4 regions of the Rhizobium sp. BK212 genome follow, and region 2 is predicted to be linked to each of the others. Evidence: predicted binding sites of a transcription regulator. Region 2 holds the regulator's gene; each other region holds the start of a gene.
The links. Region 2 encodes PhoB, which activates phosphate uptake and scavenging genes when phosphate is short. Its sites were predicted from a motif close to TGTCATNNANCTGTCAT; they were not measured.
Positions count from the first base shown of each region.

Region 1 (7,309 bases), on a different contig from region 2:
ACTCATCGAGGCCACCAAACGCGGCGTTATGCTGGCAGGCGCGATGCCCATGGTGTTTCCGACCATCTCGATCCACGAGAGCTTTGCCTCGCCGACCTCGATGTATCTGCGCAATCTGATGGCGATGGAAACGGAAGAGATGATCCGCGCCCAGCCGATGGATTCCGTCGTGCTGATTGGTGGCTGCGACAAGACCTTGCCGGCCCAGATCATGGCGGCCGCCAGCAGCGAGATACCGGCGATCTTCCTGCCGACCGGTCCGATGGCCGTCGGCCACCACAGGGGCGAACGGCTTGGTGCCTGCACGGATTGCCGCCGTTTCTGGGGGCGCTTCCGCGCCGGAGAGATCGACGAGGCCGAGATCACCGAGGTCAATAACAAGCTGGCCAGCTCCATCGGCACCTGCACGGTGATGGGCACGGCGAGCACCATGGCGAACCTGACCGAAGTCATGGGTCTCTGCCTTCCCCGCGCCGGTTCGGCACCCGCCGTCGAATCCGAACGTGTCCGCCTTGCCGAGGAGACCGGCCGTGTCGCCGCACGGCTCGCCGTGGATGAGGCCGCCCCGACGGTGCGCGAGATCCTGACGCCACAGGCGATCCGCAACGGCCTCGTGGCGTTGCAGGCGATGGGCGGCTCGACCAATGCCGTCGTGCATCTTGCCGCAATCACCGGCCGCCTCGGCCGTCGCCTCGACATGGCCGAACTCGACCGGCTGGGCCGGAGCATACCCCTGCTCGTCGACTTGCAGCCGTCCGGCCAGCATTATATGGAGCAGTTTCACGAGGCGGGCGGCGTCCCGGCGCTGTTGAAGGCGGTGCGTCATGAAATCGATGGCAGCGCCCCGACTGTCTACGGCAGGACGATCGGCGAGATTATCGACAACGTCGTCGACGAGCCGGGCCAGACGATCATCCGCACCGTCGAGAAACCGTTAAAGCCGATCGGCACGATCGCCGTCCTGCATGGCAATCTTGCGCCGCGCGGCGCCGTCATCAAACAATCCGCCGCCTCCAAGGATCTTCTCCAACATATTGGCCGCGCCGTCGTTTTTGATTCCGTCGAGGATATGACGCTGCGCATCGACAGCGACGATCTCGACGTCAAGGCCGACGATGTTCTGGTCCTGCGCAATGCCGGGCCGAAAGGCGCGCCCGGCATGCCGGAAGCCGGCTATCTACCCATTCCCCGCAAACTCGCCCGGCAGGGCGTGAAGGACATGGTGCGGATTTCCGATGCCCGGATGAGCGGCACGGCTTTCGGTACGATCATCCTCCACATCGCGCCTGAAGCCGCCGATGGCGGCCCGCTGGCGATCGTCCGTACCGGCGATCGCATTCGCCTCGATGTCGAGGGCCGGCGCATCGACATCGATATCGACCAGGCGGAATTCGATCGCCGCATGCTGGAGATCATCGACCGACCCTCCCCTGCCCCGTTGCGCGGCTATGCAAAACTTTATCAGGAACGCGTGCTCCAGGCTGACGAAGGCGCCGATTTCGATTTCCTGCAAAGCGACGAGCTCAACGCATGATGAGTACCGCTGATATAGACGCCCCGCTTTGCCTGCCCCGCCGGCAACTGGCGCGCTTGCCGCGGCCGGCACTGCCGCAAGGCACGGTCGATACGCATTTCCACGTCTTTCGCGCCGACGCTCCGCTCAACACCCCGCGCAGCTATACGCCTGACATCGCGACGATTGCCGACTGGATCGAATTCTCAGAAAGCCTTGGCATCGCCAAGGGCGTATTGGTACAGCCAAGCGTCTATGGCCTCGACAATAGCGTGCTGCTGGAAGCGCTCGCCGCCTTTCCGGGCCGTTTGCGCGGCATCGTCGTCATTGATCCCGAAACTGGAGAGACCGAGATCGAGCGGCTCCACCGGCACGGCGTGCGCGGAGTGCGGATCAACACACGCAACAAGGGCGGCCTTCCCTTGGCTACCGCCAGGACACTGGCGGAAAGGATTGCGCCTTTCGGCTGGTCGCTGCAACTGCAGATCAATCCCGAACAGCTTCCCGATCTTCCGGCAACATTATCCGGCATCCGCCTGCCCATCGTTGTCGATCATCTCGGCTTCATTCCGCTTGCCACAGAGACGAGACCACGGCATGTCGATGCGCTGAAAACGCTGATGGACGCGGCTGATGCCTATGTCAAAGTGACCGCGCCCTATCGGTTGACGAAGGAGACGAACGACCAAGGCTTCGCCGAGGTCACCCGCACGCTTGCCGCGAGCCATGGGGAGAGGCTGCTCTGGGGCAGCGATTGGCCGCACACCGAATTATGGGATGGCATGCCCGATGACGCCGAGTTGATCGAGGCCATGCAGGCCGCCATCGACGATCCCACGGCTGCCGAAAAGATTTTTGTTCGAAATGCCGAAGTGCTGTTCTTCGGCCGCTGAATGGGAGACCACGAATGGCCAGACTGACCGAAGATGCCAAGGGCGTCTATGTGATCGCCGTAACCCCCTTCACCGATGATGGCTCTCTCGATCTCGCCAGCATCGACAGCATGGTCGATTTCTACGAAGGCGCCGGCGTCACCGGGCTGACGGCGCTTGGCCAGCTCGGCGAGGCCCCGAAATTGACCGCCGAGGAATCGAGGGCCGTGGTCGAACGGGTGCTGAAGCGCCTTGACGGGCGCCTTCCCGTCGTTGTCGGCGTCTCGGCGCCGGGACTTGCGCCGATGCGCGAACTCGCCGAAGCCGTCATGGGGGCGGGTGCTGCCGGCGTCATGGTCGCGCCGCCCTGGACCGTCAAGACTGACGATCAGGCTTTCGCCTTCTACCAGTCGGTCGGCGAAACCCTTGGCGATACGCCCTTCGTGCTGCAGGATTATCCGCTCACCACCAATGTGACGATCGCGCCCAAGGTCATCGAGCGCATCGTCAACGAGGTGCCGAATTGCGTCATGCTCAAGCACGAGGATTGGCCGGGTCTTTCGAAAATATCAGCGCTTCGCGCTGCCAGCGACAGGGGCGCCATGCGGCGCATATCCATCCTTTGCGGCAATGGCGGGCTTTTCCTGCCCGAAGAGATGGGCCGCGGCGCCGATGGCGCCATGACCGGCTTTTGTTATCCGGAGATGATGGTCGGCGTCGTCGAGGCCTATGCGGCCGGAAATCCCGATCGCGCCCATGCGATCTTCGATGCCTATCTGCCGCTCGCCCGCTATGAACAGCAGCAGGGCATCGGCCTTGCCTCGCGCAAATACGTGCTCGCCAAGCGCGGCGTGATCAGGTCAGCCGCCCTGCGCAAGCCGGGCGCCGGGCTGTCGGCGCTCGATATTGCCGATGTCGAGCGGCTGCTGGCGCGCCAGGCCATCCGCCTCAACGAGATCGGGGCGTGAAGCTCGACCCATGCAGATCGAAACGATGTGTGTGTCCGCACTGCCCGTTGGCCTGAAATCCGAGCGACTCCCAGAATTTCGCCGCGCCATCGTTTCCCGCATGAACGGTGACGATGCAGCAGCACGACCGCGCATGGTCGAGCAGTGCCAGGGCAAGCATCCGGCCGATGCCGCGCCCGCGCATTGCGGGACTGATATAGAAACGCCGCATCCGCAACGCCCCTGACATGGCCGCTTCGACGGTCATGCCCCCGACGCCGGCAAGCACCGCATCGACATAAGCGCCGAGCAGCCTTTCGCCGGTACCCTCGAACCTGACATCGCCGGCCGACCATTCGTCGATAAGGCGGGTGATATGGCGATAACCTTCCTGCCGGGCCTCGCTTTCGAGATCTGCGATCTGCTGCGTCAATCGATCGCGGATCATGCGGATATCGATTGTCATGGTGGTGCGCGAATCTAGGCTGCAGGGACCGGAATCTCGCGGCGCACTGCCGCATCCGGCAGGCCGACCGGAGCGAAGGTCGCATCACCATCGACCGCCATGTCACGCACCGTATGTTTCTCCAGCGCTTTCGTCACCTCGGTGAGGTCGCCGTCCAGATGTTCGGCCGGGATGAGATTGCCGATCACGAAATCGAAGCGATCGCCGCGTTTGTTCAGCAGCTCGTGAAACACCGTCATGTCGCGAAGCTCGGTCGACCATTTCGCCAGCCAGTAGAACAGGCCGGAATTGCGCGCCGTCATATGGACGGGAAGGATCGGCAGATTGTATTTGCGCGCCAGTCCGACGGCCGAGGTCTTCCATGGGCGTTCGTTCAGCCGGCCGTTCGCCCAATAGGCGATGCGGCCTGAGGGAAAGAGCACGGTCGCCTTGCCCTCCTTCACCGCATGGTTCGTCAGTTGCAGCGTCTCGCGCGCCTTCAGCTTGCTCTTGTGCTCCTCCCGCCATTCGACGGGAATGATCATCTCGGCAAAGCGCGGATTGACGCGGATGGCATCGCGATTGGCAAAGAACATCATATCAGGCCGGCGTGCTTTCAGGAGATCGAACACGGCAACACCGTCGGCGATGCCGGTCGGATGGTTGCTGACGAGGATGAAGCCGCCGGTTTCCGGAATGCGTTCGCCATGGCTGATGCCGATGTCGAGTTTCAGCACGTCGCTCAGATATTCGAACGACTGGAAGCCCGGCATTTTCGCAACCGCATTGGCGAATTCGAGCGCCTTGTTGTAGCGCAGCAGCGTGTAGAGGAACGGTCGCATCACCGGCCAGAGTGGATTTTTGACGATCCTCTGGCCGCGTTCGGCAATCAGCGTGTCAACGATATGACCGGGCTTTCCCTGTGAAACGAGAGCGATCGCTTCCGCGAGCTGTCCGAAAGCCGTCATGGAATCGCGCCGTGCCATGAAAGATCCTGTCTATGGGGTATAAGCTATCGCAGTACAATATGATCGAAGGATGACAAAGGCTTGGCCGGCATTAGCAATTCCATAACCGTTCCTGCTTCAAATTGGCGGACTTGAAGGCAAATTCAAGGCTCGCGACGTGAACGAACTGCTTGTTATCGCCGATCCGCGCCTGATGGCGGAGCGGGCCGCATGGCTCGAAAACCTCGCCCGCGAGCGCCGTCTTTCCGAGCACACGCTGGACGCTTACGAACGCGACACCCGCCAGTTTCTGACCTTTCTGACCGGCCACCTCGCCGGACCGGCGACGCTTGGCGATATCAGGGAATTGCGCCCCGCCGATTTCCGCGCCTTCCTGGCCGCCCGACGCAAGCAGGGTTCCGGCGCCCGATCGCTCGGCCGCAATCTCGCCGGCCTTCGCTCGCTGCTGCGCCATCTCGAAAAGAAGGGCCTGGTCAATGCCGCCGGTGCTGCCGCGATACGCTCGCCGAAACAGCCGAAATCATTGCCCAAGCCACTCTCGGATACCCAGGCGATCACCGTCGTCAGCGACGAAGCCCAGCTCCATGACGAACCCTGGATCGCCGCGCGCGATGCGGCTGTGATGACGCTGCTCTACGGCTGCGGCCTGCGCATCTCCGAAGCGCTGGATCTCGTTCCCGCCGACCTGCAGAAGGGCGCGACGACACTGCGCATCACCGGCAAGGGCAACAAGACGCGGCTGGTGCCGCTGCTGCCCGTGGTCTTCGACGCGGTCGAGAAATATCGCGCGCTCTGCCCATATCACCTCGAAAGTAGCGAACCGCTGTTTCGTGGCGCCCGCGGCGGCAGGCTGCAGCCGGCGATCATTCAGCGGACCATGCAGAAGATGCGCAGCGCCTTCGGCCTGCCGGAGACGGCGACACCGCATGCATTGCGCCATTCCTTTGCCACCCACCTGCTTGCCGGCGGCGGCGACCTGCGCACCATTCAGGAACTGCTCGGCCATGCCAGTCTTTCCACAACGCAGGTCTATACCGGCGTCGATGCGTCGCGGCTGCTCGAGGTGTATGATCGGGCGCATCCGCGCGCGTAACTTTTCGTTAACGCATTCTCTTAAAGGAATATGCGCAAGCCGGGCGTAGAGCATGAAGCCACCAGAGCATGTGACGGAACACCCATCATGACGACATCAATCGGCCGCCGGACGTCTTACCTCGCAGTGCCGGTCCATCTGTTGCTCTGGCTGATTGCAGCCTTTCACATGCTGCTTCTTGCCGCGCTGTTTGTCGCTTTCCTGGCTGCAAGGCCGGCGGCGGCCGAAGAGGCGGCCTGCACCGGCCGCAACCTGATGGTCGAGCTGCAGCAGAACGATCCCGCCCGCTACGCCGAGGCGCTGAAGGAAGCCGACGCCACGCCGAATGGCAAGGGCATTTTCTGGAAGATCGAAAAGCCCGGACTGGCCCCCTCGTGGCTGCTCGGCAGCATGCATGTCACCGATCCGCGCGTGCTGGCCCTGCCGCCCCGCGCCCAGGCCGCCCATGACGCCGCCGGCACGATCATCATCGAATCCGACGAGATCCTCGACGAGCGGAAGGCGACCGCAGCCCTGCTCGCAAAGCCTGAATTGACGATGTTCACCGATGGCACGACGATCGACAAGCTGCTTTCTCCCGAAGATTACAAGCGCCTTGAAGCCGGGCTGAAGCAGCGCGGCATTCCGCTCGGTGCCGTTTCCCGCATGCGGCCCTGGATGATTTCGAGCGCCGTCGCCCTGCCGGCCTGCGAAATCGCCCGCAAGGCGAAAGGCGTGCAGTTCCTCGACCAGAAGATCGCCACCGACGCCGTTGCTCAAGGCAAACAGGTCAAGGGGCTGGAAACCCTTGCCGAGCAGATCCAGGCCATGGCCGATCTGCCGATCGAATTCCATCTGAAGTCGCTGATCGAGACGTTGGAACTCGGCGACAAGATGAGCGATGTCGTCGAGACGATGACCGACCTCTACCTCTCCGGCGACATCGGCCTGACGATGCCGATGTTGAAAACAGTAACACCGGAAGACACAGGCGAAACCAACGATTATGCGGCCTTCGAGCAGCGCGTTATCCTCGACCGCAACAAGGTGATGGCCGAGCGCGCCGCTCCCATCCTCGACGGCGGCAACGTCTTCATGGCCGTCGGCGCCCTGCACCTGCCCGGCAAGGACGGCGTCATCGAACTGCTGCGCCAGCAAGGCTTTACCGTCACCGCGATAAACTGAACCCGCCGACGGTCAGCCGAGCGTCATGCGGCGCAGCACGTTGCTTTTCCAATAGAACTGATGGACGAGGGCGCCGGCGACATGCGCCACGATCAGCGCCCAGAGAATAACCTTCATGATATCCGCGTGGAACGAACCGGCGGGAACGATGCCGAAGTAGTAGGCGGCGATGCCAGAAAGCGGCATCGCGAAGATCAGGATGTAGAGGCCGGCATGGGCAAGCCTGGCGGCAAGACGGAAGATCGCCGGCTCCTGCGCGACCTCGGCCGGCACGCCCTTGCTAAAACGCAGTCCCAGCCTGAGAACG
Region 1 covers NZ_JACIFS010000010.1:50,452-57,760, forward strand. Annotated here, with positions in the region: gene FHT79_RS26115 (IlvD/Edd family dehydratase) at 1-1,534, shown strand, start outside; gene FHT79_RS26120 (amidohydrolase family protein) at 1,534-2,406, shown strand; gene FHT79_RS26125 (dihydrodipicolinate synthase family protein) at 2,421-3,353, shown strand; gene FHT79_RS26130 (GNAT family N-acetyltransferase) at 3,334-3,798, opposite strand; gene FHT79_RS26135 (1-acyl-sn-glycerol-3-phosphate acyltransferase) at 3,813-4,763, opposite strand; gene FHT79_RS26140 (tyrosine recombinase XerC) at 4,903-5,838, shown strand; gene FHT79_RS26145 (TraB/GumN family protein) at 5,926-7,002, shown strand; gene FHT79_RS26150 (cytochrome b/b6 domain-containing protein) at 7,015-7,309, opposite strand, start outside.
Region 1: FHT79_RS26135 (1-acyl-sn-glycerol-3-phosphate acyltransferase) is a predicted target of PhoB. The motif match lies at 4,805-4,821, and genes of this name have one in related genera.

Region 2 (7,309 bases):
CCCTGACGTTGCCTACGTTCCTGCCGACATCTACAAGGCCCTCGCAGCCCAGGTCGTCGTCGACGGCAAGCTCGTCGCCAACCCCTACAAGAAGTGGTCGGAAGTCAACCCGAAGCTTCCCGCTGTTGATATCGCTGCCTATATCCCGGGCGAAAAGCACGGCACGCGCGAAGTCTTCGAACAGAACGTTCTCGCCGCCGGCTGCAAGGCCTCTGGCGCTACCGACGTCATCGCCAAGGAAATCTCCGACAAGGCTGCCCAGGGCAAGGCCTGCGTCGCAGTCCGCAAGGACGGCGTTGCTGTCGACATCGACGGCGACTATCCGGAAACCCTGGCACGCATCGCCGCCAACAAGACCGGCGTCGGCGTATTCGGCCTTTCCTTCTATGAAAACAACGCCGACAAGCTCAAGGTTGCCAGCGTAAACGGCATCGTTCCCTCCACGGAAACGATCGCGAACGGCACCTACCCGGTTTCCCGCCCGCTGTTCTTCTACGTCAAGAAGGCACATCTCGGCGCCGTTCCGGGCCTGAAGGAATACGTCAACTTCTTCGTATCCGACCAGATGATCGGCCCTGACGGCCCGCTCGTCGAATACGGCCTGGTTGCCGCTCCGGATGCCGAGCGCGAAGCGATCCGCAAGGACGTCGAAGCCGGCAAGTCCATGTAATCACTTTGCCGGCGCGGTGACTTCAAACCCGCGCCGGCATTGCCTTATCCCTCGCGCCGGTATTTCCGGGCCGCAGGGTTGAATTCATTCCGCATGATTGGAAGCTGAAGGCAGGCTGTGAAGCTGCCGGGCTTTGGGGCCACGGGCTTGGGGACGTAACGAATGAGCACATCCATCATACTTTTGTGCCTTGTGGTGATCGGTGCCGCCGCCTATCTGGTCGCGCGAAGCCGGGCCACGGCGCTTGCCGGAGGCAGATCCTCCGCATTGCATTCACGGCCGGCCTATTACGGCGCCTATGCCGCGATCTGGGCTGTTCTTCCCGCCCTCATCGTCCTCTGCGTCTGGCTCTCCGTCAGCCCCGGCATCATCCAGTCCTCCGTTCGCAGCGCCTTCCCTGCTGACGTCAAGGCTCAGGCCTCGGTCGAGCAGGATCTTGGTTATTCGATGGTGGCGACGGTCGCCCGCGGCCTGACGATGCTGACTTCGGATGAAGCCGCGGCAGTCGCCAACGATCCGGCCGCCCTGCAGGCCAAGCTCCTCGAAAAGGGCGTGCCGCTCGCCGGCCAGCCGCAGCCTTACATGGTCGATGCCGCCAAGACGCTGAACGCCAAGAGCATGACGAGCCGCCTCGCCATGACCGCGATCGTCTTCATTCTGGCTGTAGCTGGGGCCTTCTATGCGCTGCGTTCCATCGCCCCGCGCTTCCGCGCCCGCAACCGGGTCGAGCGCGTCATGCTCTGGGGCCTGCTGCTCGCCTCCTCGATCGCCATCCTGACGACGATCGGCATCGTGCTTTCGATGCTGTCGGAAGCCGCCCGCTTCTTTGCCGTGGTTCCCGCCGCCGACTTCTTCTTCGGCACCGTCTGGGATCCGCGCTTTGCCGGCGCCGGCAGCTCCTCCTTCGGTCAGTTCGGCCTGATCCCGCTGCTGCTCGGCACGGTTTACATCGGCCTGGTCGCCATGCTGGTCGCCGTGCCGGTCGGCCTCTTTGCCGCCATCTACATGGCCGAATACGCCTCGCCGAAGGTGCGCGGGGTCGCCAAGCCGCTTCTCGAAGTGCTCGCCGGCATTCCGACGATCGTCTACGGCTTCTTCGCGCTCGTCACCGTCGGCCCGTTCCTGCGCGATTTCTCCGCCCAGATCAGCGGTCTTTTGTCCGGCAGCTATTCGAATTTCATCCAGGCGCAGAGCGTTCTGACGGCCGGCATCGTCATGGGCATCATGCTGATCCCCTACGTCTCCTCGCTGTCGGACGACATCATCACCGCCGTGCCGCGGGCCCTGCGTGACGGTTCGCTCGGTCTTGGCGCCACCCGCTCCGAAACCATCAAGAAAGTCGTCTTGCCCGCAGCCCTTCCCGGCATCGTCGGCGCATTGCTGATGACCGCCTCGCGCGCCATCGGCGAAACCATGATCGTCGTGCTGGCCGCCGGTGTTGCTGCCCGCATCCAGATCAACCCCTTCGAGCCGATGACGACGGTGACCGTCAAGATCGTCAACCAGCTGACCGGCGACCTCGAGTTCACCTCGCCGCAGACCCTGGTTGCCTTTGCCCTTGGCATCACGCTGTTCTGCATCACGCTTTGCCTCAACATCTATGCGCTCTACATCGTGCGCAAATACCGGGAGCAGTACGAATGACGGATATTGTTTCTCCCGCCGGCGTCACCGTTTCCAAGGCGCCACCGCGCCGCGATATCGGCATCAAGCGCCGCTATGCCGCCGAGCGCCGGTTCCAGGCCTATGGCATCGCCGCCATCACCTTCGGTCTCGTCTTCCTCTTCATCCTGCTGTGGACGGTGATCGGCAAGGGCTACACCGCCTTCCAGCAGACGGCGATCACCCTGCCGATCGAATTCTCGGAGAAGACGATCGACCCGAACAACAAGCGTGCGACCGACCCTTCGGTGCTGATCGCCGCCAACTATCCGGTTCTCCTGCGCGACGCGATCGTCAAGCAGCTGAACATCAATGCCGCAAGCCGCCCTGATGTGCGCGATGCCTCGGCCATGCTGTCGAAGAGCGCCCCGATCCAGCTGCGCGACATGGTCATGTCAGACCCGTCGATCATCGGCAAGACGGTCAATGTCACGGTGCTTGCCGACGCCAATGTCGACAGCGCCAACAAGGGCCAGATCGATCTTTCGGTCGATGAGAAGAACCGCAAGGTCAACGACAAGCAGGTTGGCTGGATGAGCGAGCTGAAGGCGAGCGGCGCTCTTCACAAGCAGTTCAACACCGGCCTCTTCGTCAACGGCAACTCCAGCCGTCCGGAGGCCGCAGGCCTTGGCGTCGCCCTCATCGGCTCGCTCTACCTGATGCTGATCGTGCTGGTGCTGTCGCTGCCGATCGGCGTCGCCGCCTCGATCTATCTCGAGGAGTTTGCACCGAAGAACAAGCTGACGGACCTGATCGAGGTCAACATCAACAACCTCGCCGCGGTTCCCTCGATCGTCTACGGTCTGCTCGGTCTGTCCGTCTTCATCAACTTCATCGGCCTGCCGCGCTCGGCATCGCTGGTCGGCGGCCTGGTGCTGACGCTGATGACCCTGCCGACGATCATCATCGCCACGCGTGCCGCTCTTCGCGCCGTGCCGCCGTCGATCCGCGCCGCAGCCCTCGGCCTCGGCGCTTCGAAGATGCAGATGGTGTTCCACCACGTTCTGCCGCTCGCCATGCCCGGCATCCTCACCGGCACGATCATCGGCCTGGCGCATGCGCTCGGCGAAACCGCGCCGCTGCTCCTGATCGGCATGGTCGCCTTCGTCGCCAACGCGCCGACGACGCCGCTCGATCCCTCGACGGCTCTGCCCGTACAGGTCTATATGTGGGCCAACGAGGCCGAACGTGCCTTCGTCGAGCGTACTTCGGGTGCCATCATCGTCCTGCTCCTGTTCCTGATCGTCATGAACATGGGCGCCATCCTCTTGCGTCGTCGCTTCGAGCGCCGCTGGTAAACGGAGTTAAACATCATGAACATGTTGACGGAAGCTGCAGTTGAAAAGGCGCTGGATCACAAGATGAGCAACGTCCCGTATAAGATGATCGGAAAGGATGTCTCGGTTTACTACGGCGAAAAGCGCGCGCTTTTCGATGTGAACCTGAACATCCGCGAAAACACCGTAACCGCCCTGATCGGCCCGTCCGGCTGCGGCAAGTCGACCTTCCTGCGGAGCCTCAACCGCATGAACGACACGATCGACGGCTGCCGCGTCACCGGCAAGATCACGCTCGACACCGACGATATCTATGATCCGGATATCGACGTCGTCGAACTTCGCGCCCGCGTCGGCATGGTCTTCCAGAAGCCGAACCCATTCCCGAAGACGATCTACGAAAACGTCTCCTACGGCCCGCGCATCCACGGCCTGGCCAAGTCGAAGGCCGATCTCGACCAGATCGTCGAGACCAGCCTGCAGCGCGCCGGCCTCTGGAACGAGGTCAAGGACCGCGTGCATGAATCCGGCACCGGCCTGTCCGGCGGTCAGCAGCAGCGCCTCTGCATTGCCCGTGCCGTCGCCGTCAGCCCTGAGGTCATCCTGATGGACGAGCCCTGCTCGGCGCTCGACCCGATCGCCACCGCCAAGGTCGAGGAACTGATCCACGAGCTGCGCGAGAACTACACGATCGTCATCGTCACCCACTCCATGCAGCAGGCCGCGCGCGTCTCGCAGCGCACCGCCATGTTCCACCTCGGCAATCTCGTCGAGGAGAACGACACCGACAAGATGTTCACCAATCCCGACGATCCGCGCACCCAGGACTACATCATGGGTCGCTTCGGCTGATCCTGGCGTCACCAAGCCTTTCCGTTATTCGAGGATAAAGCCCCATGGCATCGACACATATTTATTCTGCCTATGATGATGATCTGAAGTTCCTGTCCAGGCGGATTTCCGAAATGGGCGGCCTGGCCGAGCAGATGGTCGCCGAAGCCGTGCGGGCGCTGGTCAACGGCGATACCGCGCTGGCGCAGAAGGTCATCTCCGACGATGTGATCCTCGATCACGCCGAACGCGAAATCGGCGACAAGGCGATCGTCACCATCGCCCGCCGTCAGCCGATGGCCGCGGACCTGCGCGAAATCATGGGTTCGATCCGCATCGCCGCCGATCTCGAACGCGTCGGCGACCTCGGCAAGAACACCGCCAAACGCGTCATCGCCGTCCAAAGCACCGGCGTTCCCCGCAAGCTCGCCCGCGGTCTCGAGCATCTCTCCGAGCTGGCGCTCGTCCAGCTCAAGGAAGTGCTCGACGTCTACACCAATCGCTCCGCCGACAAGGCGAACGCGATCCGCGAACGCGACAACGAGATCGACGCGATGTACACCTCGCTGTTTCGCGAGCTCCTGACCTACATGATGGAAGATCCGCGCAACATCACCAGCTGCACGCATCTTCTCTTCTGCGCCAAGAACATCGAGCGCATCGGCGACCACGCCACCAACATCGCCGAGACGATCTTTTACATGGCGACAGGTGCGCAGCCGGAAGGCGATCGTCCGAAAGATGACAGCGCCAACACCGTCGGCGCGGTAACCGAATAACCGCCCGGGCCGGACGGCCGGGCTAGAAGCTTGCGTGCGCGCCCATCCGGGGCGCGCAAAGAGGTCGCAGCCAATTCTGAATTTGCGCAGGGTGCATTGCTTGAACCATCCCCGGTTCAAGGATCATGCGCGAGGAGACCGACACGCATGATCCCGAGAGTTGCAGTTGTTGAAGACGAGGAAGCCCTGAGCGTGCTTCTTCGCTACAATCTCGAAGCGGAAGGCTTCGAGGTCGATACCATCCTTCGTGGCGACGAAGCCGAAATGCGGCTTCAGGAGCGCACGCCCGATCTGCTCATCCTCGATTGGATGCTGCCTGGCGTCTCCGGCATCGAACTCTGCCGGCGCCTGCGCATGCGGCCGGAAACCGAGCGCCTGCCGATCATCATGCTGACGGCGCGCGGCGAAGAGAGCGAGCGCGTCCGCGGGCTTTCGACGGGGGCCGACGATTATGTCGTCAAGCCCTTCTCGACCCCCGAGCTCGTCGCCCGCGTCAAGGCGATGCTGCGCCGCGCCCGTCCCGAGGTGCTGTCGACGGTGCTGAAATGCGGCGATATCGAACTCGACCGCGAAACCCACCGGGTCCATCGCAAGACCCGCGAAGTCCGCCTCGGCCCAACCGAATTCCGCCTGCTGGAATTCCTGATGTCGTCGCCGGGCCGGGTCTTCTCCCGCTCGCAGCTTCTCGACGGTGTCTGGGGCCACGATATCTATGTCGACGAACGCACCGTCGACGTCCATGTCGGCCGCCTGCGCAAGGCGCTGAATTTCTCCAACATGCAGGACGTCATCCGCACCGTCCGCGGCGCCGGTTATTCGATGGAAGCCTGAGGGCCTCCATTCTGATTGCTGACAACGTCGCTCGAGCTAGCGTCTGCCCCTCACCCTAACCCTCTCCCCGTAAAACGGGGCGAGGGCACGTGCCCTGCGAGAGGTCAGCGGGGAACGGAGAGGTCGGGCATATCCCCTTCGCCCTGCAAGCGGGGAGAAGGTGCCGGCAGGCGGATGAGGGGCAGCCATCCGCGCGAACCAATAACTACAAAAAAACGGGCCAGTCGGCCCGTTTCTCATGTGCGGCGATGTTACCCGCTCAGCTGGCCCGCGCTGCTGCCCGGCGGCGTTCGTTGACCGGCTGGTAGGCAAGCTTCTGGTGATAGCTGCAATAGGGCGAATTGTCGGGGGATTCGCAGCCGCAGAAGTGGAAGTCGTCCTTCAGCGGATCGCCGACCGGCCACTTGCAGGTGCGTTCGGTCAGTTCCGTCAGGCCGAGGCGTCGGGAAATCGGAACGACCACGTTGCCTCTCGGCACGTATTCCATTTCCTCGATCGTTTCGATCTCGATCTCTTCCTTCAGCATCGTCGCGCCCTGCTGGCGGGTAACGGTGCGAGTGGCGACCCGTGAGGCGTAGTTCGGCGCGCGCGGCGCAGAAGTATTGCGTTTCGGCGTTCGGGCGGCGTTGGCGGTACCGCCGGCCTTGGCACGGCCGGGAAGGCTCAGCCGATGCACCTTGCCGATGACCGCGTTTCTGCTGACGCCACCAAGTTGTGCCGCGATCTGGCTGGCGCTCAGTCCTTCGGCCCAGAGCTTCTTGAGTTTCTCGACCCGCTCGTCTGTCCAGTTCATGCCCTGTCTCCACCTTTTGCGTTGGTGATGGCAGAATCCCTCACCGTTGTCCCGGAAGGCTCCGAAACAAGAAACGCTTGATCAATTTTGGTGACTAGTTCCGCCGCATGCAGTCTAGTAATTGAACTTTAACCTAGTGTGAGGCTGACTCCGTGACAAGAGTCGCATGAATCCGGATGAATCGAATTTCAAGTTTTCCCCAACTTGCTGCCCCGGCGTGGCATTTCTGCAATAATGCCTGTTGAGGACGGATAATGCTGCTGTACAAGCTTGCTGCATGCGCTAAGGGCGCAGTTTTGTTGACATTGCAGCGCGAAAAGGAAATAGTGCCAGTCGCCGCCGCAAGGCGGCATTTTTGATTTTTCGGGCCTGGTTTTCTTAGCCGGAGTCCGGAGCTTGATAACATCGATGGGAGATCGCGCTATGGCTGAAGCCGCGCCGCTTTATGACACCTATTCTCGTGCCC
Region 2 covers NZ_JACIFS010000004.1:458,835-466,143, forward strand. Annotated here, with positions in the region: gene FHT79_RS16925 (substrate-binding domain-containing protein) at 1-670, shown strand, start outside; gene pstC (phosphate ABC transporter permease subunit PstC) at 833-2,314, shown strand; gene pstA (phosphate ABC transporter permease PstA) at 2,311-3,630, shown strand; gene pstB (phosphate ABC transporter ATP-binding protein PstB) at 3,646-4,461, shown strand; gene phoU (phosphate signaling complex protein PhoU) at 4,506-5,219, shown strand; gene phoB (phosphate regulon transcriptional regulator PhoB) at 5,367-6,050, shown strand; gene FHT79_RS16955 (GcrA family cell cycle regulator) at 6,310-6,843, opposite strand; gene FHT79_RS16960 (aspartate aminotransferase family protein) at 7,267-7,309, shown strand, end outside.

Region 3 (7,309 bases), on a different contig from region 2:
CGTCTGCGCCGACGAGAGCGTCCACCACACCGGCGATCTCGCAAGCCTCGCCGACCGCTACGACGCGATCAACATCAAGCTCGACAAGACCGGCGGCCTGACGGAGGCCCTGGCAACGAAGGCCGAGGCCGAACGGCTTGGATTCGGCATCATGATCGGCTGCATGGTCGGCACCTCGCTTGCCATGGCGCCGGCCGTGCTGCTCGCCCAGACTGCCGATTTCGTCGATCTCGATGGTCCGTTGCTGCTTGCACGCGACCGCGAGCCCGGCCTGCGCTACGCCGCTTCCCTGGTCTTTCCGCCGGAAAGCACCCTCTGGGGCTGAAGATAATAGGCTGAGATGACGAGGCCGAGGCCGGAGAGCGCGACCAGCGCCATGACGTAATAACTGACGACACCGAGCCAGGAATAGAGATAACCCGACGTCAACGTCATCAGCGCCATCGCCATGCCGACATAGAAGAAATAGGCGCCCTGCGCCGATGATTCCTGTGTTTCCTGCACCGTCGCCATGATCCGCCGCTGCACCCCGGTATGCACGAAGGCATAGGTGAAGCCGTGGAAACACTGCAGCAGAAAGAAACCGACAAAGCCCGTATTCATCGGAAACAGGATCCAGCGGCAGACGCTGACGGCGCAGCCGAAGCGGATCAGCGTCCAGGCGTTGAAGCGCCGGTTGAGACGTTTCGACAGGAAAAACACCGTTACCTCCGAAGCGACGCCGGCGCTCCAGAGCAGGCCGACCTGCGTGCCGGAGAAGCCGAGTTGATGCCAGTAGATCGAGGAAAAAGCGTTGAGCACAGCGTGGCTCGACTGCTGGATGGCGACGCCGATCAGAAGCAGCAGCAGATGCGGCTCGCGCAACCCGCTGCCGGTGGCGGCCGGAATGTTGATCGGCTGGCCGCGCCGCCGCGTCGGCCCGATGCGCGGACAGAAGATCGCCATGACGACGGTCATGATGAAGCCGAACACCATGATATCAAGCACCATCTCGCCGCCCCACCGGCTGATCAACTGGCCACCGACCAACGTCGAGACGATGAAGGCGATAGAGCCCCACACTCGCATCGATCCGTAATCGAGCCCCCAACGGCGCACGCCCGAGATGACGATCGATTCGACGACGGGCACATAGGGCGCGAAGGTGGCGCCCTGCAGCGCATAGACGATCGTCACAGGCCAGAAGGTCGTCGTCCAGAAGAGCGCAATCGCCGTCAGCAGCGACAGGCAGCCAGACCAGAGCAAGACGTCGGCGCGTTCCTTCAGGCGATCGGCGATCATGGCGACGACAGGCGCCACCAGCACGCGAACCACCATCGGTACGGCAAGGATGATGCCGATCTCGTGATCGCTGAAGCTGTGGGTTGCGAGCCAGACGGGAAAGAACGGCAGAACGATGCCGTTGACGAGCAGCGGCGCACAATAGGAAAGCGCGCTGAGCAGCCGGAAGCGCGGCGGCGCTCCCTCACCCGTCGGGGAATGTTGAGCGGGAATCATGGGCAGACCTGAAGGAAACTGGACGTTGTCCTAACACGCCACCCTGGAGGCGACTATTGCGAGAAATAGCCGTTCTGAAACGTTTTAGAAAATAAATAGGGCCTGTCACCTGACGGTAACGGCTAAATTCTTGGGAGCGCGGGCACGGATGTGCCAGCACAAAAATCAGGCCGCCAAAATCAGGCAGCTTGGGGGGCGAGTTCGCCCTCGTCATGCATTTCGATGGCGGCAAGCGCCGGCACGCTGCTGGCGAGCGCCCGCCAGGTGATCAGTTCGAACGTACCGTCCTCGTGCTCGGCGACCGCCGTGCAGCTTTCCACCCAATCGCCGGTGTTGATGTAGCGGATGCCGTCCATGTCCTGAATGATGGCATGATGGATATGTCCGCAGATCACGCCATCGGCGCCGTTTTTGCGGGCTTCCTCGGCCACGACGCGCTCGAATTCACCGATGAAGTTGACGGCATGCTTGACCTGCAGCTTGGCCCAGGCCGAGAACGACCAGTAGGGCATACCGAGCCGGCGGCGCACTGCCGCCAGGAGAATGTTGATGCGGATCGCCGTATCGTAAGCCCAGTCGCCGAGATAGGCGAGCAGCCGGGCGTTGCGGACGACGACGTCGAATTCGTCGCCGTGCAGGATCAGGTATTTCTTGCCGTCGGCGCCGTCATGCATCATGCGCTCGACGACCTCGATGCCACCGAAATGCATGCCCGGGAAGTCTCGCAGGAATTCGTCGTGATTGCCGGGAATATAGACGACGCGGGTGCCCTTGCGCGCCTTGCGCAGCAGTTTCTGAACGACGTCATTGCAGACCTGCGGCCAATACCAGCTGCGCTTCAGACGCCAGCCGTCGACGATGTCGCCGACGAGCACGATTGTTTCGGCTTCGTGGTGGCGCAGGAAATCCAAGAGGAAGTCGGCCTTCGCGGCCTTCGAGCCGAGGTGGACATCGGAAATGAAGAGCGTGCGGAAATATCTGGGTTCCATCATGTCTTTCACGAGCTGCCGCTCATGTCCCCATCTTTCATCTAACCTTCCAAAACCAGACTCGTGTTTCAGGATGATGACAAGATGTGGAAAAGCGCTGCAAACCGCTCATCCCCCGCTGGCAGAATGCCTGCGCCGCGCGGGCAGAATGCCCGTCGCTGCGCTGGCAGAGTGTCCATCGCCGCGCGGCCCGCCAGCCATGTTGCCCTGCGCATTCAGGGCGGTCATGATGACAGCGATTCATATCCGACAATGCGGGATGGCTGATGCGTATCTTTCTCGTTCGCCACGGCGAATCCCTCGGCAACATCAATGAACAGGCCTATCGCCAATTCGGCGATCATAACGTTCCGCTGACGCAGTGGGGCTATCGGCAGGCGCTGGAGGCAGGCAGCGTGATCGCCTCCTATGTCACGGCGTTGCCGAGCGCCGGTTTCGGCAAGCTGCACATCTGGTACTCGCCCTTTCTCAGGACGCGGCAGAGCAAGGATGCGCTGCTTGCAGCCCTGCCGGAAAGCGTCGTCGGTGACATCAGGGAGGATTATCTGCTGCGCGAGCAGGATTTCGGTCTCTTCACCGAGATCTATGATCATGCCGAACAGAAGCAGAAGTTTCCCGACGAGTTCGAAAAATGGGCAAGGCTGCGCAGCAACAGCGGCAAATTCTACGCTCGGCCGCCGGATGGCGAGAGCCGGGCGGATGTGGCCCAGCGGGTGCGCCTGTTCCTGCAGACCGTCATGCACGACGCCGAAAATAGCGACCACAACGTCGTGATCGTCGGCCATGGCGTCACCAACCGGGCGGTGGAAATGAACTTCCTGCACCGCCCCGTCGAGTGGTTCGAGCGCTCCGACAATCCCGGAAACGCCGATATCACCCTGATCGAGGGGACGCGCTCGCAAGGATACGAGTCGATCCTGCTGCATCAGGCGGTCGATCGGCAGCCGGGACAGGAAGGCGAACTGCGCGATGCGTATGGCGCCGACATGACGATCACGCCGAAGCTCGGCGGCTAGCAACACAGCCTAGAAATGAACGGCCCGGTGCGAAGGTGTGTGGCGGGTTGCGCAAGGCAACCCGCCAACTCGTCGGTTCAGGCGGTGACGTCGCGTCAGCTCGGTGACGTCATGGTTGCCGGCTCCTGCGCGGTCGACGCTTCCTCGTTCATCGCCTCCGGCCGTTTCGTCCTCAGGAGACGCAGCACGAAGACGAAGAAGACGGGAACGAAGAAGATCGCCAGCACCGTCGCCGAGATCATGCCACCAAGCACGCCGGTGCCGATGGCATTCTGGCTGGCCGCGCTTGGCCCGGTGGCGATCGCCAGCGGCACCACGCCCAAGGTGAAGGCGAGCGAAGTCATGATGATCGGCCGGAAGCGCAGACGAGCGCCTTCGATCGCAGCCTCCATCAGCGATTTCCCCTCGGCAAAGCCGTCCTTGGCGAATTCGACGATCAAGATGGCGTTCTTGGCCGACAATCCGATGATCGCGATCAGGCCGACCTTGAAGTAGATGTCGTTGGACATGTCGCGGCTCATCACCGCGAGCACACAGCCGATGACGCCGAGCGGCACGACCAGCATCACCGACAGCGGGATCGACCAGCTCTCGTAAAGCCCCGACAGCAGCAGGAAGACGAAAAGAATGCTGAGGCCGAACAGGAACGGCGCCTGCGATCCGGATCTGAGCTCCTCCAGCGACTGGCCGGTCCATTCGAAGCCGAAGCCGTCGGGAAGTTCGGCGGCCAGCCGCTCCATTTCGGCAATCGCCGCGCCCGATGAATATCCCGGCGCCGGAGCGCCGGAAATGCGCACGGCGGGGTAGCCGTTATAGCCGACGATCTGCGCCGGTCCCTTCTGCCATTCGGCGATGGCGAAGGACGACAGCGGCACCATGCCGCCGCTCGCATTGCGGACATTGAGCTTCATCAGGTCTTCGGCCTGAAGTCTGCTCTTGTCCTGCGCCTGCACGATGACGCGCTGCATGCGGCCCGAATTCGGGAAGTCGTTGACATAGCTCGAACCGAGATTGGCGGTGATCGTGCTGTTGATGTCGGCGAAGGCGACGCCGAAGGTATTTGCCTTTTCGCGGTCGATGACCAGCACGAGTTGGGCCGAGTCGGGCATGCCTTCCGGGCGGATACCGGCGATGACGGGATTCTCAGATGCCTTGCCGATCAGAATGCCCGCCGCCTCGGTCAGTGCCGCCTGGCCCTTCGCCCCACGATCCTGAAGGCGGAAGGTGAAGCCGTTGGTCGTGCCGAAACCTTCGATCGGCGGCGGCGACAGCGCGAAGGACGTGGCATCCTTCAGCCCAAACAGCTGCATATTGGCGCGGTTGGAGATCTCCTGCACCGAATTGCCGGCGCCGCGTTCGGCCCAGTCCTTGAGCGTGACGAACACCAGGGCGGCGTTCGGTCCCTGCCCGGAGAAGCTGAAGCCCTGGATCGCGACGACGTTGGCAACGGCCGGTTCCTTCCTGAAGATCGCCTCGATGCTTTCGAGCGAAGCCACGGTGCGGTTGCGGCTCGCCTCCGGCGGTCCCTGCACGTCGACGATCAGGAATCCCTGGTCCTCATCCGGCACGAAGCTGCTCGGCAGGTTGACGAAGAGATAGCCGAGGCCGACGACCAGCGCGAGATAGACGGCCATGACCCGCCAGGAGCGCTTGGCCAATCCCCCGACGGTGCGGGCGTAGCGGCCGGTCAGCCGGTCGAAATTGCGGTTGAACCAGCCGGCCATGCCCTTCTTTTCATGATGGCCCTTGATCGGTTTCAGGAAGGTGGCGCAGAGCGCCGGTGTCAGCGACAGCGCCAGGAAGGCCGAAAACAGGATTGAGACAACCATGGTCAGGCTGAACTGGCGGTAGATGATGCCGGTCGAGCCCGGGAAGAACGCCATCGGCACGAAGACGCAGGAAAGAACCAGCGTGATGCCGAGGATCGCGCCGGTGATCTGTCGCATCGCCTTCTTGGTCGCCTCCTTTGGCGACAGCCCTTCCACCGCCATCAGCCGCTCGACGTTTTCCACCACCACGATGGCGTCGTCGACGAGAATGCCGATGGCCAGCACCATCGCAAACATCGTCAGCACGTTGATCGAGAAGCCGGCGGCATACATGACAGCAAGCGTCCCAAGCAGCGCGACCGGCACGACGAGCGTTGGAATGATGGTGTAGCGGAAGCTCTGCAGGAAGATGAGCATGACGACGAAGACGAGTGCGACGGCTTCTGCGAGCGTATGCGCCACCTTCTCGATCGATGCCGAGACGAACGGGCTGGTGTCGTAGGGAACCGCATATTCGACGCCCGCCGGGAAGAAGCGCGATAGCTCCTCCATCTTCGCCTTGACCAGATTGGAGGTATTGACGGCATTGCCTGTCGACGACAGCTGGATGGCGATCGCCGCACTCGGCTGTCCGTTCAAGCGGGTGGAAAAGCTGTAGCTCTCGCTGCCCTCTTCGATGCGCGCGACATCGCGCAGCCTGACGTTCGATCCGTCGGCATTGGCGCGCAGCACGATGTCTCCGAACTCCTTGGTGTCGGTCAACTGTCCCTTGACCAGCACCGTCGCCGTCAGGTCCTGCGAGATCGGATTGGGTGCGGCGCCGATCTGGCCCGCCGCCACCTGGGCATTCTGCGCCGAAATCGCCGCGCTGATGTCAGAGGCGGCGAGATTGAGGCCGACCATCTTGTCGGGATCGATCCAGATACGCATCGCCCGCTGCGAGGCAAACAACTGCGCGCGACCGACGCCTTCGAGACGGCGCAGCTCGCCGATGACGTTCCGGTTGAGATAATCGCCGAGCGCCACCTCATCGGTCTTGCCGTCTGTCGAGGTCAGCGAGATGAACATCAGGAAGCCGGACGACGCCTCCTCGACCGTGATGCCCTGATCCTTGACCGACTGCGGCAACCGCGGCTCGACACGGCGGATGGCGTTCTGAACGTCAACCGAGGCCTGGTCGATATCGGTGCCTGCCGCAAAAGTCGCAGTGATCGTCATCGCGCCCGATGTATCGGAGGTCGACTCGAAATAGGAAAGATGCTCGACCCCGTTCAGCTCTTCCTCGATCTGGCGGGTGACGCCCTGATAGATATCTTGCGGCGACGCGCCGGGATAGCTTGTGGTGATGCTGAGTTGCGGCGGCGCGACCTTCGGATATTGGGCGACCGGCAGGAAGGGCAGCGCGATCAGGCCGGCGATGGAGATGAAGATCGCAAAGACCCAGGCAAGGATCGGGCGATCGATAAAGAAACGTGCCATCGAGTTTACTCCGGCTTCTTGGCGTCACCGGACGCGAGCTGGCCATCCCGCCATTCTTCCGGCGCGACCTTTGCGCCCGGCTGCAGCTTCTGGACACCGTCGACGACAAGGCGTTCGCCCGACGACAGGCCGCTTTCGACGACCCATTCATTGCCGGAGGATTGACCGAGTTCGATATCGCGCGGTTGCGCCGCGTCTCCCTCCAGGACGACATAGACCTGCGCCTTGCCATCGGCCGTGCGGATGACGGCGCGCTGCGGAATGAGGATTGCCTTCTCACGGACGGCCTGCTCGATGCGAACACGGACATAAAGCCCCGGCAGCAGGTCGCCCTTCGGATTGGGGAATTCACCGCGGAGCGTGACCTGACCCGTCGTTGCATCGACGCTGGCGCTGCTGAAGAGCAGCTTTCCGGCTTCGCCATAGACCGTGCCGTCGTCGAAGACGAGCTTGATATCGGCCTTCCCGGCTTCCGTCGATGCCAGGCTGCCGTTCTCGACCGCCCGCGTCAGCGCCAGCAGGTCTCCGGAGGATTGCGTGAAGTCGGCATAGACCGGGT
Region 3 covers NZ_JACIFS010000003.1:176,083-183,391, reverse strand. Annotated here, with positions in the region: gene dgcA (N-acetyl-D-Glu racemase DgcA) at 1-325, shown strand, start outside; gene FHT79_RS10875 (MFS transporter) at 277-1,497, opposite strand; gene FHT79_RS10870 (UDP-2,3-diacylglucosamine diphosphatase) at 1,677-2,489, opposite strand; gene FHT79_RS10865 (phosphoglycerate mutase family protein) at 2,753-3,502, shown strand; gene FHT79_RS10860 (efflux RND transporter permease subunit) at 3,598-6,750, opposite strand; gene FHT79_RS10855 (efflux RND transporter periplasmic adaptor subunit) at 6,756-7,309, opposite strand, start outside.
Region 3: FHT79_RS10870 (UDP-2,3-diacylglucosamine diphosphatase) is a predicted target of PhoB. The motif match lies at 2,552-2,568, and genes of this name have one in related genera.

Region 4 (7,309 bases), on a different contig from region 2:
CTCCGGCATGCTGGTCGCACCGTCCTTGATCGGCTTCGTCGCCGAGCATGTCGGCTTCGCTGCGGTCTTCATGGCGCTGCCGGTGCTGCTGCTCGTCGTCCTCCTGTTTTCCAAACTGGCCCATTATGCCGATGGGACCTCCGGAGGCGGCCACTGAACCGCCTCCAACCAAAAGTGATATCGGGGGGGCGGTTGACAAGAAAGCGGTCATGATCCACCTGAAAGGCGCTGTTTCTAAAGCGCGTCGCAATCTTTCAGATTTGCTTCTCGCGCTTTAGGTCTTTATTTTGCGCATGTCGTGATCGCAAAACCGCTGCATACTTTTGCGCGACATGCTTTAGGGGTGCAAGAACTCTTCATGTTGTCAGCCGCCGATTTTGATCCGAAACCGCGCCGCGCTTCCGTTGCCGTCGATGTCGGCGGCGTCATCGTCGGCGGCGGGGCGCCGGTCGTCGTGCAATCCATGACGAATACCGATACGGCCGATATCGACTCGACCGTCGCGCAGGTCGCCGCCCTGTTCCGGGCTGGCTCGGAGCTTGTGCGTATCACCGTCGACCGTGACGAGAGTGCGGCTGCCGTGCCGAAGATCCGCGAGCGGCTGCTGCGGCTCGGCATGGACGTGCCATTGATCGGCGACTTCCACTATATCGGCCACAAGCTGCTCGCCGATCATCCCGATTGTGCCGCGGCGCTGGCGAAATACCGCATCAACCCCGGCAATGTCGGCTTCAAGGACAAGAAGGACAAGCAGTTCGCCGAGATCATCGAGATGGCGATCCGCCATGACAAGCCGGTGCGTATCGGCGTCAACTGGGGTTCGCTCGACCAGGATCTGCTGACGGCGCTGATGGACCAGAATGCCGCGGCCGGTTCGCCGCTTTCGGCCCGGCAGGTGACGCGCGAGGCGATCGTGCAGTCGGCGCTGCTTTCGGCAGCCCTTGCCGAGGAGATCGGCCTGCCGCGCAACCGCATCATCCTGTCGGCCAAGGTCAGCCAGGTGCAGGATCTGATCGCCGTCAATTCGATGCTCGCCGAACGCTCCAATCACGCGCTGCATCTCGGTCTGACCGAAGCCGGCATGGGCACCAAGGGCATCGTCGCCTCGTCGGCGGCCATGGGCTTCGTGTTGCAGCATGGCATCGGCGATACGATCCGCGTGTCGCTGACGCCCGAGCCGAATGGCGACCGCACCCGCGAAGTCCAGGTGGCGCAGGAGATCCTGCAGGTCATGGGCTTCCGCCAGTTCATACCGGTCGTTGCCGCCTGTCCGGGCTGCGGACGCACGACCTCGACGGTGTTCCAGGAGCTTGCCCAGAACATCCAGAACGACATTCGCAAGAACATGCCGGTCTGGCGCGAAAAGTATCCCGGAGTCGAGGCGCTGAACGTCGCCGTCATGGGCTGCATCGTCAACGGGCCGGGTGAAAGCAAACATGCCGATATCGGCATTTCGCTTCCCGGCACCGGCGAGACGCCGGCCGCCCCTGTTTTCATCGATGGCCGTAAGGCGCTGACGCTGCGCGGCCCCAATATCGCCGCCGACTTCGAGGCGCTTGTCGTCGATTATATCGAGAAGCGTTTCGGCCAGCGGACGGCGGCGGAATGAACGCCTTCGAGTTCGAATGAGCCGGTATTGGTCTGATATCGTCAGCAAGCTTCGGCCCTATGTCGCCGGAGAGCAGCCGCGTATCGCCGGCTTGGTCAAGCTCAACACCAACGAGAATCCCTACGGGCCGTCTCCGAAGGCACTCGAGGCAATCCGGCAAGCGACGGACGATCGTCTGCGGCTCTATCCTGATCCCGCGGCGACGGAATTGCGCGAGACGATCGCCGCCCGTTTCGGCCTGATGGCGGAAGAAGTATTCGTTGGCAACGGCTCCGACGAGGTCCTCGCCCTCGCGTTTCAGGCGCTGTTGAAACACGAACGGCCGCTTCTCTATCCCGATGTGACCTATAGCTTCTACCCGACATATAGCCTGCTATACGATGTCGAAGCGATCGAAGTGCCTGTCGATCACGGGTTCCAGATCCGACTGGCGGATTACGACAGGCCGTGCGGCGCGATCATCATCCCCAATCCGAATGCACCGACCGGGATCGGCCTGCCGCGTGCCGACATAGAGGCGCTTGTCGCCGCTCACCCGGATGCGGTCGTCGTGATCGACGAGGCCTATGTCGATTTCGGCGGCGAAAGCGCCGTCCCGCTCATTTCAAAATATCCCAATCTGCTTGTCATTCAGACCCTGTCGAAATCCCGCTCGTTCGCAGGCCTGCGCGTCGGCTTCGCGCTGGGGCAGCGGGAACTGATCGAGGCGCTGGTGCGCGTCAAGGACAGTTTCAATTCCTATCCGCTCGATCGCCTGGCGCAGGTCGCCGCGACGGCGGCGATCAAGGACGAGGCGTGGTTCGAGACATGCCGGAGGAAGCTTATCGCCAGCCGGAAAAACCTCGTCTCCGAACTCCAAGCGCTGGATTTCGAGGTCTTGCCGTCCCAGGCGAATTTCGTTTTCGCAAGGCACCAAAGTCAGTCGGGTGCAGCGCTTCTCACCGCCCTGCGCGAGCGGAACATTCTCGTCCGGCTTTTTGCCAAGCCGCGTATTTCGGACTTCCTGCGGATCAGCATCGGCACGGACGAGGAATGTGCCCGCCTGGTTTCGGCTCTCACGGAAATATTGGCAGCCTAACTGCCGTTCAGCTCTTCCGGTCGGCGATGAAACGCGCCGCAGCGGCAAGGGTCGAGGCACGGGCGCCGTAAGGGGCAAGCAGCGCCTCGGCATCGCGGACATGCTGGTGGAGCTGGCGCTCGGCCCATTCCATACCGCGCAGGGCGACGAGCGTTCCCTTGCCCCGGGCTGCGTCCTTGCCGGTCGCCTTGCCCATGGTCTCGGTGTCCGAAGTCAGGTCAAGAATGTCGTCGGCCAGCTGGAAGGCAAGGCCGATCTTTTCGCCGAAGGCGCGCAGGCGGCGGCGGTCTTCCGGCGCACTTGCCGAGATGATGGCGCCGGCTTCGCAGGCGAAGCGGATCAACGCGCCCGTTTTCATCGCCTGCAGGCGGATGATGCCGGCCTCGTCAAGGGCTTGTTTTTCGGCTGCCAGATCGAGGGCCTGGCCGCCGGCCATGCCGCCAAGACCGGCGGCACGGGCAAGGGCCAGCACCAGCGATGCCTTGCTGGTATCGGGAAGCGCCGTTTCCGGCGCGGCGACGATATCGAAGGCGTAGGTCAGCAGGCTGTCGCCGGCGAGGATCGCGGTCGCTTCATCGAATTTAATGTGTACCGTCGGTTTGCCGCGGCGCAGGTCGTCATCGTCCATGGCCGGCAGGTCGTCATGGACGAGGGAATAGCAGTGGACGCATTCGAGTGCCGCGCCAACGCGAAGTGCTGCCTCAGCGTTGCCGCCGAGAAGGGCAGCGCTTTCGACGACCAGGAATGGGCGCAGCCGCTTGCCGCCGTTCAGCACGGCATAATACATGGCATCGCGCAGCCTTTCGGGCCTGGCGATTTCATCGGAAAGGATGCTTGGTGAAAGCAATGCGTCGAGCAGCGCCTCGATCTCGTGGGCGTTGTTCTTCAGCCTCGTTTCGAAAGTGTCCCGGTTCGCGTCCATGGGCGCTGTTTGGCATGAGCGCCCCCGGGCTTGCAACGGAATTGTCGATGACAGCGGCAAGATTCACCACGCACTCTGGCATAAGCTCTGTACAGGCGCTATGAGAACGAGAGGAGCGAAATCGGACTGGGGAACATTGGATATAGCGCCGGAGAGAGAGGACAGCGTCGACATGCCGGTTCGTCGGCAATGGTTCGGAGATCGGCGGTTCGGAGATCGGCGCGTGTTGAAACGCATTGTTCTTGCCGTCCTGGTCTTTCTGATCCTTCCCTACGCGTTGATCTTTTTCTATCTGCTGCCCTTCATTCACCCCGTCTCGACGCTGATGCTGCGCGATCTCCTGCTGCTGCGCGGTTACGACAGGCAATGGGTGTCGCTGGATGACATCGCCCCGGTCGTGGTGCAGTCGGTGATGATGTCGGAGGACGGGCAATATTGCTTTCACGGCGGCGTCGACTGGGCTGAAATGCGCATGCTGGTCGAGGATACGCTGAAAGGCCAGGCGACGCGCGGCGGCAGCACCATCCCGATGCAGACGGCGAAAAACCTTTTCCTCTGGAACAGCCGCTCCTTTGTGCGCAAGGCGCTGGAGCTTCCACTCGCGGTCGCCACGGATTTCGTCCTGTCGAAACGGCGGCTGATGGAAATCTATCTCAATATCGCCGAATGGGGTCCCGGCATCTACGGCATCGAGGCGGCCGCCCAGCATCATTTCAAGGTGCCGGCCTCGAAGCTGACGCGGCGCCAGGCATCGCTGCTAGCCGTCTCGCTGCCGAACCCGATCGACCGCAATGCCGGCAAGCCCGGACGCGGCCTTCGCCGGCTTGCCGGCGTGATCGAGAGGCGTGCGCAAGGTTCGGGCGATTACATCAAGTGTATCTATGATTGACATCAGAACTTGTCGTCAGAACAGGATGATTTTAGCCCGGGGTCGGCCTGAAATCTGAATCCTGTTCTAAATTATATCGTGAGAGCATGATGTCGTGAGAAAACCGCTCACACTTTTCGGTATCATGCTCTAGAGGCGGTAAGCGTCATCTGACATTCTTGGTTCTGCCATATGGACGGATGCTGTCCAACCAGAGCCCCGATTCGCCCATGACCATCACGACATTTTCGCCCGAGCTTCTCTCTTATTCGAAGACGCACAATCCGAACCCGCCCGCCCATCTCGGCAGCCGCTATCGCAAGATCGGCGGCTTTCTCCCGGAAGCCGGCAACACCATCGTCTGCCATATCGAGAAGGGTTCGCAGACGCAGATGGCGCTGATCGAGGCGCGCGAGACATATCTGGCTATGCCCGAGGCTCCACAGTTCCTCTTTACGCCGATATCAAGTCTTCACATGACACTTTTCGAAGGCGTCATCGAAACCCGGCGCCGGCAGGATTGTTGGCCGGGCGATCTGCCGCTCGATACGCCCATCGAAGACATGACCGAGTTGATGGCGGCCAGGCTCGAAGGTTTCTCGATGGCTGACCGCTTCAGGGTCGCGATCGTCGAAGCTCGCCCGTCGGGCCTGCTCGTCGACGGGGCGACGGAGACGGACCGCAAGGTCATGCGCGCTTGGCGCAACGCGCTGGCCGATCTTCTCGGCTATCGCCAGCCGAACCACGAGGATTATAAGTTCCACATGACTTTCGCCTATGCGGTCGAACGGCTTGAGGACGAAGCCTTGCCGCGCTGGCAGGCGATGCTCGATGACGTGGCCGAGGATATCCGCCGCAGGGCTCCCGTTTTCGAGCTTACCCCGCCGGCATTCTGCGTGTTCGAGGACATGAACCATTTCCACGAATTGCTGATCTTTGATTTCGAAGCCTGAACGGAAGAGGCCCATGGACAAACCGACGCTCTATATCGCCAACAAGAACTATTCCTCCTGGTCGTTTCGGCCCTGGATGGCGCTGACGGGCGTCGGCATCGATTTCGAGGAAGTCTTGATCCCCTTCGATTATCCTGGTGGCAATCCCCATATCAAGGCGGTTTCGCCGACCGGGCGAGTGCCGCTTCTCAAGCACGGCGCGTTGAAGATCTGGGAATCGCTGGCGATCATCGAATACGCCGCCGAGCTTTATCCGGAGGCCGGCCTTCTGCCTGCGGATCGGGCCGAGCGGGCGCTTGCCCGTTCGGTTTCGATGGAAATGCTCTCGAGCTTTCGGGCGCTGCGCAACGCCTGCCCGATGAATATCCGCCGGCCGAAGGCCAAGATCGCATTGCCGGATGGTGTCGACGCCGATATCAGCCGCATCGAGACAATCTGGCGCGACCTGTTGCAGCAATCCGGCGGACCGTTTCTCTTTGGTGCGTTCAGCGGGGCGGATGCGATGTTTGCGCCCGTCGTCAACCGCTTCGACATTTATGATCTCGTCAGCCGAAACGATACGCTGGCCTATATGGAGACCATGAAGGCGCATCCGGCCTGGCGAAAATGGGAAGAGGCGGCCCGCGCGGAGCCTTGGATCGTGCCGGAAGACGAAGTCTGAGCCCGGAATCATCGGCTTCGCAAAAAATACGCATGGGGACTGGTCAAGGCCACCCCTTGCATGTATAAGCGCGCCAAATTCCGAAATCGCGACATGTCCGTTTCGGCCGCCAGTCTGGCCGTGGGAATGTTTTGCCCGCAAGTGGAGTAAGAGAAATGGCTGTACCGAAGAGAAAAACAAGCCCGTCCAAGCGCGGTATGCGCCGTTCGGCAGATGCACTGAAGGCTCCGACCTATGTCGAAGACAAGAACTCCGGCGAACTGCGCCGCCCGCACCATATCGACCTGAAGACCGGTATGTATCGCGGCCGCCAGGTTCTGACGCCGAAGGAAAGCGCATAATTTCCTGATCCGGCTTGTCCGATCGAAAGTTTCAAGGCCGGCGTCACGCCGGCCTTTTCTATTTCGACGGTATAATATTTGCAATGACTTGCGGTCTGGCAGCGGTTTGCGGCAGTATTCTTCTTGCGCTGAGGAGACTGCCGATGATAGCCGCAATGCCGCTGATGATTATCCCGTTTATTCTTTACAATCTGGCGATGCTGGGCCTGATGGGCGATGGCGGCATTCCGGCCCTGCAGCATGATGTCATCGTGCTGTCGATGATCTCGGGCGCGATCTGGAGCATGGCGCTCGGCGATCTGTTCATCGTCATCGCCCTTGTCGTGCTGTTCTTCGAAATCCTCAAGGCGACCAGAACCGGCCCCGGCAATCTCGTCAACCATATGTTGTCGATGCTGGTGTTCATCGCCTTCCTGGTCGAGTTTCTGCTCGTCCGGGATGCTGCGACGCAGGTATTCTTCATTTTGATGACGATCGCCCTGATCGATGTGATCGGCGGTTTTGCCGTCTCGATCCGGAGCGCCGGGCGTGATGTCTCGATCGGATTATAGGTTGTCGAGTTTGTTCTGAAGGGCGCGGAGCTGTTCCTTCAGCTCATCGATATCCTTGGCCTCGGCCTTGCGGCTTTCCTTGGCAGGCGGCGTCATGAAGGGCGAGAACATCTGCATCGCCTGCTGAAACAGCTCGGTGTTGCGGCGAACCTGATCTTCGACCATCTGCATCGGCAATTGCAGGTTCTTGCCGAGCGGCGTCTCGCCGAAGGCGCGGTTCACCTGCTCGCGCATCTGCGACTGCTGTTCGGTGAAGGCGCGCATCGAATGTTCGAGAAAGCTCGGCACCACCATCTGCATCTGGTCGCCGTAATAGGTGATGAGCT
Region 4 covers NZ_JACIFS010000010.1:229,530-236,838, reverse strand. Annotated here, with positions in the region: gene FHT79_RS27015 (MFS transporter) at 1-157, shown strand, start outside; gene ispG (flavodoxin-dependent (E)-4-hydroxy-3-methylbut-2-enyl-diphosphate synthase) at 359-1,609, shown strand; gene hisC (histidinol-phosphate transaminase) at 1,626-2,687, shown strand; gene FHT79_RS27000 (polyprenyl synthetase family protein) at 2,695-3,609, opposite strand; gene mtgA (monofunctional biosynthetic peptidoglycan transglycosylase) at 3,746-4,498, shown strand; gene FHT79_RS26990 (DUF1868 domain-containing protein) at 4,708-5,430, shown strand; gene FHT79_RS26985 (glutathione S-transferase family protein) at 5,444-6,091, shown strand; gene rpmF (50S ribosomal protein L32) at 6,247-6,432, shown strand; gene FHT79_RS26975 (hypothetical protein) at 6,576-6,983, shown strand; gene phaR (polyhydroxyalkanoate synthesis repressor PhaR) at 6,978-7,309, opposite strand, start outside.
Region 4: FHT79_RS26990 (DUF1868 domain-containing protein) is a predicted target of PhoB. The motif match lies at 4,642-4,658, and genes of this name have one in related genera.